2 regions of the Frankia sp. CcCS3 genome follow, and region 1 is predicted to be linked to the other one. Evidence: riboswitches for the same ligand, from Rfam matches in the RefSeq annotation. Region 1 holds a riboswitch; the other holds the start of a gene.
The links. Region 1 has a riboswitch for cyclic di-AMP ahead of AC08OQ_RS05535 (C40 family peptidase). Riboswitches for the same ligand answer to the same signal wherever they lie in the genome.

Region 1 (4,333 bases):
TTGTCGTCATCTGCTACCAGGTTTGCGGCGTTTCCCGGCCGGCGGTGTGGTTCGGTTGGATCGTGGTGTCGAATCCCCTCGCCGGATGGTGGGGCAAAAACAAGAGAACCGTGCTCATCGTCGGTGTCGTGATCGTGGTTGCCTGGGGCTACCTTGGGACCCGTGACCGCCCGAGGACCCAGCGGGTCAGCCTGCCCGGCGACTACGCGTCGGCGGGCCGTGAGCTGCTCGTCCAGGCCCCGTCCGATCCCGCCAACCCGCTTCCGCTGGTGTTGATCCTGCACGATGACAACGCGGACGCGAAGTCACTCGACCGGCAGAGTGACGCCGGCAAGCTCGCGAACTCCTGCGACTTCGCGGTGGCCTTCCCGGAAGCCGTCCGTGGGCGGCACGTGGCGGATCGACGGACCCGAGGGGGCGGACGTGCGCTATCTGCGCGACGTGGTCCGCTTCGTCTCCACGGAACGGACCAAGGTGGATCCGGACCGGGTCTACGTGTGGGGGATCGGCGAGGGTGCCCGGCTGGCCCTGGCCGCTGCCTGCGCCCCGGGTAAGCCGGAATTCGCCGCGGTCGGCGTCGTCGGGCAGTTCGACCCGGAGCCCGGGCCGAACTGCCAGGACCGTGTCCCGGAGGGCCGGGCCCCGGAGGCCTCCTGGGATCCGGAAGGTCAGCGAGGCCCTGTGGAAGTTCTCGTCCGGTCACCGGCTGGGGGCCTGACCGCGGCGCCCGCGAGCGGGCCGGGCTGTTTCCCGCACCGGGCAGAGACTGAAGGCTGAAGTCCGCCGATGCCGCCGGGAGGGGGTAGCGGCATCGGCGAACCTGGTCGGCCGGGGGTCCGAGGCCCGCCGGCCTTCCCGTGCGGATGGGGGGGATCCGAGGGAAGGCCGGCGGAATCGGGGGCCTTCCGGCCGGACGGACGTCAGATGGGGGGGAGATCTGACGTCCGTCCCACCGGAAGGAGGGCCCGTCCGGATAGCTGGAAAGGAACCATGTAGGCGGGTTGTCGGGCGGTGACAGGGCCCGCTTGCTGGTCTGTCCGCGGCTTCGCCGGTGGGTGGGAGTCCCGGGCTCGGCTTTCACGGCTTCGGGTCGGTGCCCGGAGGGGAGGCCCGGTAGCCGGCCGCTGGTGGACCGGCAGGGCTCGTGCGGTCCGCCAGCCGCGAAGGCGATCCACCGGAGCCGGATGAGCCGTTGCGTCGGCATGAGGGCGGTGCGCCGGCTCCGACCGGCTGCTAGAGGATCCGACCGACGTAGTAGGAGGTGGTATAGATCTTCTTGAGCGACATGACGTCGCCGGTGCGCGGCGCCACCCACATCATGCCGTCACCCGCGTAGATGCCGGCGTGGTAGATGTTCCCGGGTGTCCCGAAGAAGATCAGGTCGCCGGGCTGCTTGTTGTATTGCGACACCCGGGTGGCGGCGGCGAACTGGGCGTCGGTCGTCCGCGGCACGCTCCTGCCGAGTTGCTTGAAGATGTACTGGATGAGGCCGGAGCAGTCGAACGAGCTCGGGCCCTCCGCACCGTAGACGTAGGGCTTGCCGGCCTGCAGGGAGGCCAGGTAGACGGCCTTCTCCCCGAGGGAGCTCGACGGGACCGGAACCGACGTCTGGCCCGCGGCGTCCCCTGTCGCAAGGAGATCCGACCAGGCGGCGTTGCGGACGGGCTGGGGGATGGGTGCCGGCCGTACGCGCAGGGTGGCATCGTTCGCCGAGCGGGCGGACTGCAGGGCGTCCGTGCCGTCGAAGACCGCGGTGACGTTCGTGGTGGTGAGCACCCGGGCCGTGTAGGAAGTGTAGCCTTGGGCGTTAGTGTAAAGGTGCTTGAAGGTGGCCCACCCGGTGGGGAGCTTCACTTGCACCTTGACCAGCTGGTTCGCCAGTGGTTCGTGGGTCTGCTCGTTGTAGAGCGAAAAGCCGATGTCGATCGGCTGGTCCGCGTTGACGGTCACCTCGGGGTTGGTCACCCGGAGACCGACCTGAACCTTGCCGGTCAAGGGCGGGACGTTGACACCGCCCGCCGAGCCGAGCAGGGAGGTGGAGCCGTGGGTGCTGACCGCCGCCGCCGCGATGCTGCCGCCCAGGGCGGCATGGGAGCCGATCTGCGCGGCGAGGATGATCGGAGCGGTGTTCGGCTGCTCGTCCTTCGCTGCGTCGGCGTTGATGTCGGTGGCGCAGCCGGCGAGAGCCACTCCGGAGACCGCGACGGTCCCGGTGGTCACGGCGGCGAAGGCGCGGGCCCGGGCCCGGCTGCGGGCGGCCGGGGGCGCGGAGGGTGCGCGATGACGGCCGCGACCGGCGCCTCGCGTTTCTTCGTCGAGCTGCACGCTTTGCGCGGACAACGGTGTATTCCTTCCCGTACGCCTGCGAAGTGAGCTGTCGGGTTCGGGCTGGGCTGCCCGGCTCTCGCGTGACCTTCACGCGTCGAGCTTCACCCCTAGGTCGATACCGCGGATCGGTGCCGGCCGGTGGAGGTGGGTCCCCCGCTCCTGCCCCTGATGACGACTCGGAGGGGACACCGGGGCCGGGGGCAGGACTCGGCGTTCGGCCCGGTGTTGTCGTGACGTCGGCGTGAGACTAGTCCACTTGGACGGGGTGGGTAAACACTAGTCCTTCCCAACTACGGCGAGTGTGCGTTGAAGTTCCCGTCGCGCGACGTCGGCGGCCCGCTCGGCCGGCCGGCCGGGCTGACCGGGCGGGCCGAAGGCCCTTCGCACCCCGGTTGTCCTGCTGGTTTTTCGCTGCGTAGGGGGCCCGTGGCGGCGGCCGGTCCGGGTGAGAAGCGGGCGGGCGGGTAGCCCTCCCTCGGCCCGTGGGCGACTTTTGACTACTTAAAGTAGTTGACGGGCGAGGTCGGGCGTGCACCCCCCTCAGCGGGACCGGGAGCTGCGGCGGGTGAGGAATCCCGCCGCATCGAGCACCTGGAGCTCGACCGCGAGCTCGTGGACCTCACGGGGCAGCGAGCGATGGTGCGCCAGCGCCTCGACCGCGGCGCGGGCGTGGCCGGCGAGCTCGTCGAGGGCGTGCTGGCGCTGGCGCATCCGAGCCCGCTCCTCCTGGATGGTCCGGACCGTGTCCTCCTGCCACCGGCGGGTCCGGATGAGATGCTCGCTGGCGTCGGCGGCCTGCCGCTCGGCATCCTCCAGCCGGTTGAGGAGCGCGTCGAGGGCCTCCAGCCGGCCGGCGAGCTCCGCGATGAGATCGTCCCGATCAGGCAGGATGGCTGTTTTATGACTCTTGGGGTCAGACGAGGTCATGGAGTCCCCTGACGGGTGGGGGGATCGGCGGGGACCGCACCGAGCGGCTGGCACGAGACCCGGTTGCTCCGACACGGTTGGTAACGGTAACCGACGTGGCGGGCCAGGGGTAACCCATCGTACGGATACGTCGCGTCAGCCAACTGATAGTAAAAAGGGACTATGGATCTGCCGTCATTGTCGTGGTCCCTGCGCGCATAGCATGCAGGTCGGTGTCAGAGCCAGCCGTTGCGCTTGAACGCACGGTAGAGGAACAGGCAGATCGTCGTAATGACGGCCAGGATGGCCGGGTAGCCCCACGTCTGACGAAGCTCCGGCATGTGGTCGAAGTTCATCCCGTAGATCCCGGCGACGGCGGTCGGGACGGCGCCGATCGCCACCCAGGCACTGATCCGTCGCATGTCCTCGTTCTGTGCGATCGTCACCTGCGTCAGCGTCGCCTGGAGCACGGAGGAAAGCAGCTCGTCGAAGTGAGCTATACGCTCGCTGACCTGCTCGAGGTGGTCGGCGACGTCCCGGAAGTAACGGCGCATCGCCACGTCGACCATCGTGGGGGCGTCCGTGGTGATGGTACGCAACGGGCCCGCGAGCGGCAGCACCGCGTGCTTGAGCTCCAGAAGCTCGCGTTTCATCTGGTAGGCGCTTTCCGTCGACGGCTTCTGATCCCGATGGAAGACCCCCGCCTCGATCTGGTCGACGTCGGCCTGGATGCTTTCCACGGTGCGGATGTAGTCATCCACAATGCTGTCGCAGATGGCGTGCAGCACGGCCGTCGGGCCGTGCCGGAGCATCTCCGGGTTGGCCTCCAGCCGGCCGCGCAGCTTCGTCATCTCCCCGTGCCTGCCGTGCCGCACGGTCACGACGAAGTCCTCGCCGAGGAAGATCATGATTTCGCCGGTGGTGACTACCTCGGAGGTGCTCGTCATCTGGGTGTGCTCCACGTAACTGGTCGTCTTGAGCACCATGAACAGGTGGTTCTCGTATTGCTCGAGCTTGGGGCGCTGGTGGCCGGTGACCGCGTCCTCCACCGCGAGCTTGTCCAGCCTGTACTCCTCGGCGATCGCGGTGAGCTGCTCGT
Region 2 (4,333 bases), on a different contig from region 1:
GCCGCCGGCCGCGAAAACGGGCAACCGGGCAACCGCCGCCGCTCGTCCGAGGGCATTCTCCGGACCCCTCGACCCGACACTCTCCATCGTTTCCGGCGGACGGAACGACCGGCACGCGGCGGACATCCGACCCGCCCCGGTCCGATGCACGACCTGCCGATTTCCCGTACTATGCCGGCCCCACGGTTCCCCGGTCGCTCCGACGGCTGGGGGACCACTGTTTACCGGGCGAGGGACCCCGCTCCTCGCGTAACGCCGCCTCCGCTGGCGACCAGCAGGTTTCGGCCACATTAGCGGACACGCACCGGGCCTTCGGTAACCGTTCACCTACCGCCCCGCCCCACGGAACCCCTTCGTCCACCGTGGCGGCCCGACAGGCAATTTTCACAATCGGCGTTCGATCGAATCCGCCGTGTGCAAAAATCACAACGCTGCAAGTTACCGCCCGATTTCCGTTGTTTTTCTCACAAAAACAGGCTTCAACGGACGAAGCGTAGTATCAGGCCGATCACTCGCGTCGATCTCGTAGCAGGGCCGTCACACCTTTGTTGACATGTCACACATCTGGCCTGATACGGGACTCTCCGCTCATCGTCGCCCATCGGCAAACAGGGTGATCGGCCAAGCACAAATGCCTCCGCACGTCGTACCGCCAGGTTGATGAGCGGGCGCGCACGCGCGATACCAGGCCGTCGGTTCCTGCTCAAGCAGGCGCGCCGAGTGTGCTCTTTTTCACGCACCCTATTCAATGCTTGGCGACTCGCCGGGCGGCGTGGTTATGGTTTTCGCCGTGCCCGGCAACAACGCCGGGCATTCGTCGGGCGGCACGCCGAATCCTGCCCCCGGCCGACGATTTCTCGAACCGGGCGGCAGGAACGGGGGACCCATCTCCGAGTATCGAAAGGATTCGATGCTCTCGGGGTGAAGCCATGTGCGACGACCACACGGAAAGGTGTTTCCGGTGCGGCTTCCGTCTCCAGGGAATCCCTGGCACGGCCGGGCAGTTCCCAGCCCGAATCCGACAGCTCACCTCGCAGGCGTGGGGAAGGACCACAAGACATGTCCGACGCACGTATCAGTGGCCGACAATGCCGCGCCGGTACCCGCAGCCGGGCCCGGGCCCTCGTGGTCGCACCCGTACTCGCGGCAGCGGTGGGCGGCACCTTCGCGCTCAGCCAGCCGGCCGGTGCGGCCACCACCTGGACGGGCCTGCGGCAGTGCGAGTCCGGCGGTGACTACACGATCAACACCGGCAACGCGTACTACGGCGCCTACCAGTTCTCCGCCAGCACCTGGCACGGCCTCGGCTACAGCGGTCTGCCGCACCAGGCTCCCCCGGCTGTCCAGGACGAGGCCGCACTCAAGCTCGCCCGGCGGTCCGGCTTCGGCCAGTGGCCGACCTGTGGCCGCGGGATGGGCGCCGACCAGCTCGCGGGCGGCTCGTCGAGCTCCTCGGGCCAGGCGTCGCGCACGGCGGAACGCAGTGAGCTGACGGTCAGCCCCATCTCCGTGAGCACCCCCGTATTCACCCGTAACCTGACGACCGCACTGGCCAGGCAGGTACGCGACGACGTGCGGGCCTGGCAGGCCCGCGTCAACCATCTGGGGTATCCGATCACGATCGACGGCCGTTACGGACCACGCTCCGCCGCAGTCGCCCGCGCCCTGCAGGCCGCCAAGGGACTCACCGTCGACGGCATCGTCGGCCCGGCGACCTGGCGGGCCACCTTCAGCTGATCCTCTCTATCAGCTCTATCAGCTCTATCAGCTGATCCATTCACTCCGTCAGCTCCGTCAGCTGATCTCTTCACTCCGCTCCCGCGACGGGGGACGACCGCCGCGGCAACCGGACATCCCACCCCGGCGACACCGGTCAGGGGATCTCACCTCGACGACGGGCCGGCCCGACCGGCCTCCGGACGATCTCCGGTTGACGGCCCGTACGGGCTGGCCCGTGCAACCCACCACCAACATCACCCGGACCACACCCTGACCGGCCTCCGGCAGGGCCGATCTTCGGCAGAGCCGATCTTCGGCAAAGCCGGCGAGGAACAGCAGGACCAGCGAGCCACCTGCGGAACCTGTACGGAAGTGGCACGATTCGCGCGATCCTCACTGGTTACTCCGGACCACCCCGGTTTGCGCTCCATGAGCGGTTCTCGCTAGAGTGCCGCTCACTCGCCTCGTCGGCGAGGCCGCCCGGACGGACGCCGAGTCCTGCCCCCGTGCGAGCGGCCGGAACGAACATCAACCGCAGCGGGCAGGAGTGGGGGACCCACATTTCGGGCGCCGCAAGCAGCGTCCTTGGGGTAAAGCCGGTGCATCCCGGTCCATGGTGGAGAGCGGTTCCTACTCGCCACCCGGGGTCGGATCCTCCGGCCGGGCCATCCCAGCCCGCACCCGACAGCTCACCCCGCAGGCGACGGGATTGGACGAACATGCCCTCTGGGCGTCGTGGCGGCAGACATCGAGCACCGCAGGCCCCATCGCCCGCCGGTCGCATCCTGCGCACCACCGGCGCGGTCACGGCCATCGTCGGCAGCGGCCTCGCGGTCACCGCGGCTCCGGCGGGCGCGGCCACCGCCGATGACTTCACCAAGCTCCGCCAGTGCGAGTCCGGCGGCAACTACGCGATCAACACCGGCAACGGCTTCTCCGGTGCCTACCAGTTCGACGACCGGACCTGGCACGGGCTCGGGTACTCCGGCCGGCCGTACCAGGCGTCGCCCGCCACGCAGGACGAGGCGGCCGCGAAGCTCTACAACCAGCGGGGCTGGCAGCCATGGCCGTCCTGCTCGGTCAAGATGGGCCTGACCAACAACGGCCCGGCCAGTGTCCCGGGCGGCTCTGGCGACGTCATCCAGCAGGCCATCACCCCGGTGGAACCCCCCATGACGCTGGACCGGGCTCGCCGGGAGATGGGGGACGGCTCGTTCAGGGGCACGGTCCTCGACGCGTCCCTCAGCGACGACGTCCGCCCGGAGGCCTTCGTCTGGCAGGACAGAATGCGCCAGAAGGGCTTCGTACTCACCGTCGACGGCAAGTTCGGACCGCAGTCGCAGGGCATCGCCGCGCTGTACTCGTACCTCACCCGGGTGAACGACGGTCAACCCGGGGTCGTCGGCCAGAATCTGTGGAACGTCAGCGTCAGGGCCTGACCGACCTGGTCACCGTGCGCGCAGGGCGGGCGCGTCCGGGGTGACCTCCATGACGTGTGCGGCCAGTCGTCGGGCAGGATGCACTCATGACGACGCCGTCCGCCTCGGGAAAGCCCAACCTGCTCTCCGGTCCGCCGCCGACGCTCCTGCCCTCCGACGCGGCCGCGACCGAGGCGCTGGCCGCCGGTGATCCGCCGGATGCCGTCGCCGCCCGGCTGCCCGCGTTCAGCGCGCCCTGGGCCGCGCTCGCCGAGCTCGCGCTCACCGGCGGACGACCCGTCGAGGCCTATCCCTACGCCCGCACGGGCTATCACCGCGGCCTCGACGCCCTGCGCCGCTCGGGCTGGAAGGGCAACGGGCCGATCCCCTGGTCACACGAACCCAACCGCGGGTTCCTGCGTTCACTCGCCGCTCTCGTCCGGGCGGCCGCGGCCATCGGGGAGGCCGAGGAGGCCACCCGCTGCCGGGCGTTCCTGACCGACAGCGATCCCGTCACCGCCAGTGAGCTCGGCTTCACCTGACAGTGAGTTCATCAGGCCGCGTCGGTGGTGGAGGCCAGCGAGGACGCCGCAGCCGGCCCCACGGCCCCGCCATCCCTAGTAACCTCGCCGGGTGCCTGCTCTTGTCCTCATCGGTGCCCAGTGGGGCGACGAGGGAAAAGGAAAGGCGACCGACCTCTTGGGCGGCGCCGTCGATTACGTCGTCCGATACCAGGGTGGCAACAACGCCGGCCACACCGTGGTCATCGGGGCGGAGAGCTACGCGCTCCACCTGATTCCCAGTGGCATGCTGCGAGCCGACTGCGTTCCCGTGATCGGCAACGGGGTCGTCATCGACCCGGGCGTGCTGCTGGCCGAGATGGACGGGCTCACCGCCCGCGGCATCGACGTCTCCCGGCTCCTGATCAGCGCGAACGCCCACCTGATCATGCCCCATCACCGGGCGCTGGACCGGGTCATCGAGCGATACCTGGGCAAGGCGCGGATCGGTACCACCGGTCGCGGCATCGGTCCCACCTACGGCGACAAGGTTGCCCGTACGGGCATCAGAGTGCAGGATCTCCTCGACCCGGGCATCTTCCACAAGAAGCTCGAACTGGTGCTGCGGGAGAAGAACCAGGTCCTGGCCAAGGTCTACAACCGGCGCCGGATCGAGCTAGACGAGGTGGCCGAGGA

Region 2: it holds a riboswitch for cyclic di-AMP, as region 1 does, so the genes downstream of both, AC08OQ_RS17100 (transglycosylase family protein) here and AC08OQ_RS05535 (C40 family peptidase) in region 1, are expected to answer to the same signal.

The regions. Positions count from the first base shown of each region.
Region 1 is NZ_CDWRCL010000035.1:13,027-17,359, forward strand. Features, by position in the region: gene AC08OQ_RS05530 (hypothetical protein) at 382-777, shown strand; gene AC08OQ_RS05535 (C40 family peptidase) at 1,234-2,340, opposite strand; cyclic di-AMP (ydaO/yuaA leader) riboswitch at 2,346-2,520, opposite strand; gene AC08OQ_RS05540 (hypothetical protein) at 2,869-3,255, opposite strand; gene corA (magnesium/cobalt transporter CorA) at 3,471-4,333, opposite strand, start outside.
Region 2 is NZ_CDWRCL010000246.1:1,300-5,632, reverse strand. Features, by position in the region: cyclic di-AMP (ydaO/yuaA leader) riboswitch at 818-1,053, shown strand; gene AC08OQ_RS17105 (transglycosylase family protein) at 1,060-1,737, shown strand; cyclic di-AMP (ydaO/yuaA leader) riboswitch at 2,240-2,436, shown strand; gene AC08OQ_RS17100 (transglycosylase family protein) at 2,439-3,158, shown strand; gene AC08OQ_RS17095 (DUF3151 domain-containing protein) at 3,245-3,679, shown strand; gene AC08OQ_RS17090 (adenylosuccinate synthase) at 3,771-4,333, shown strand, end outside.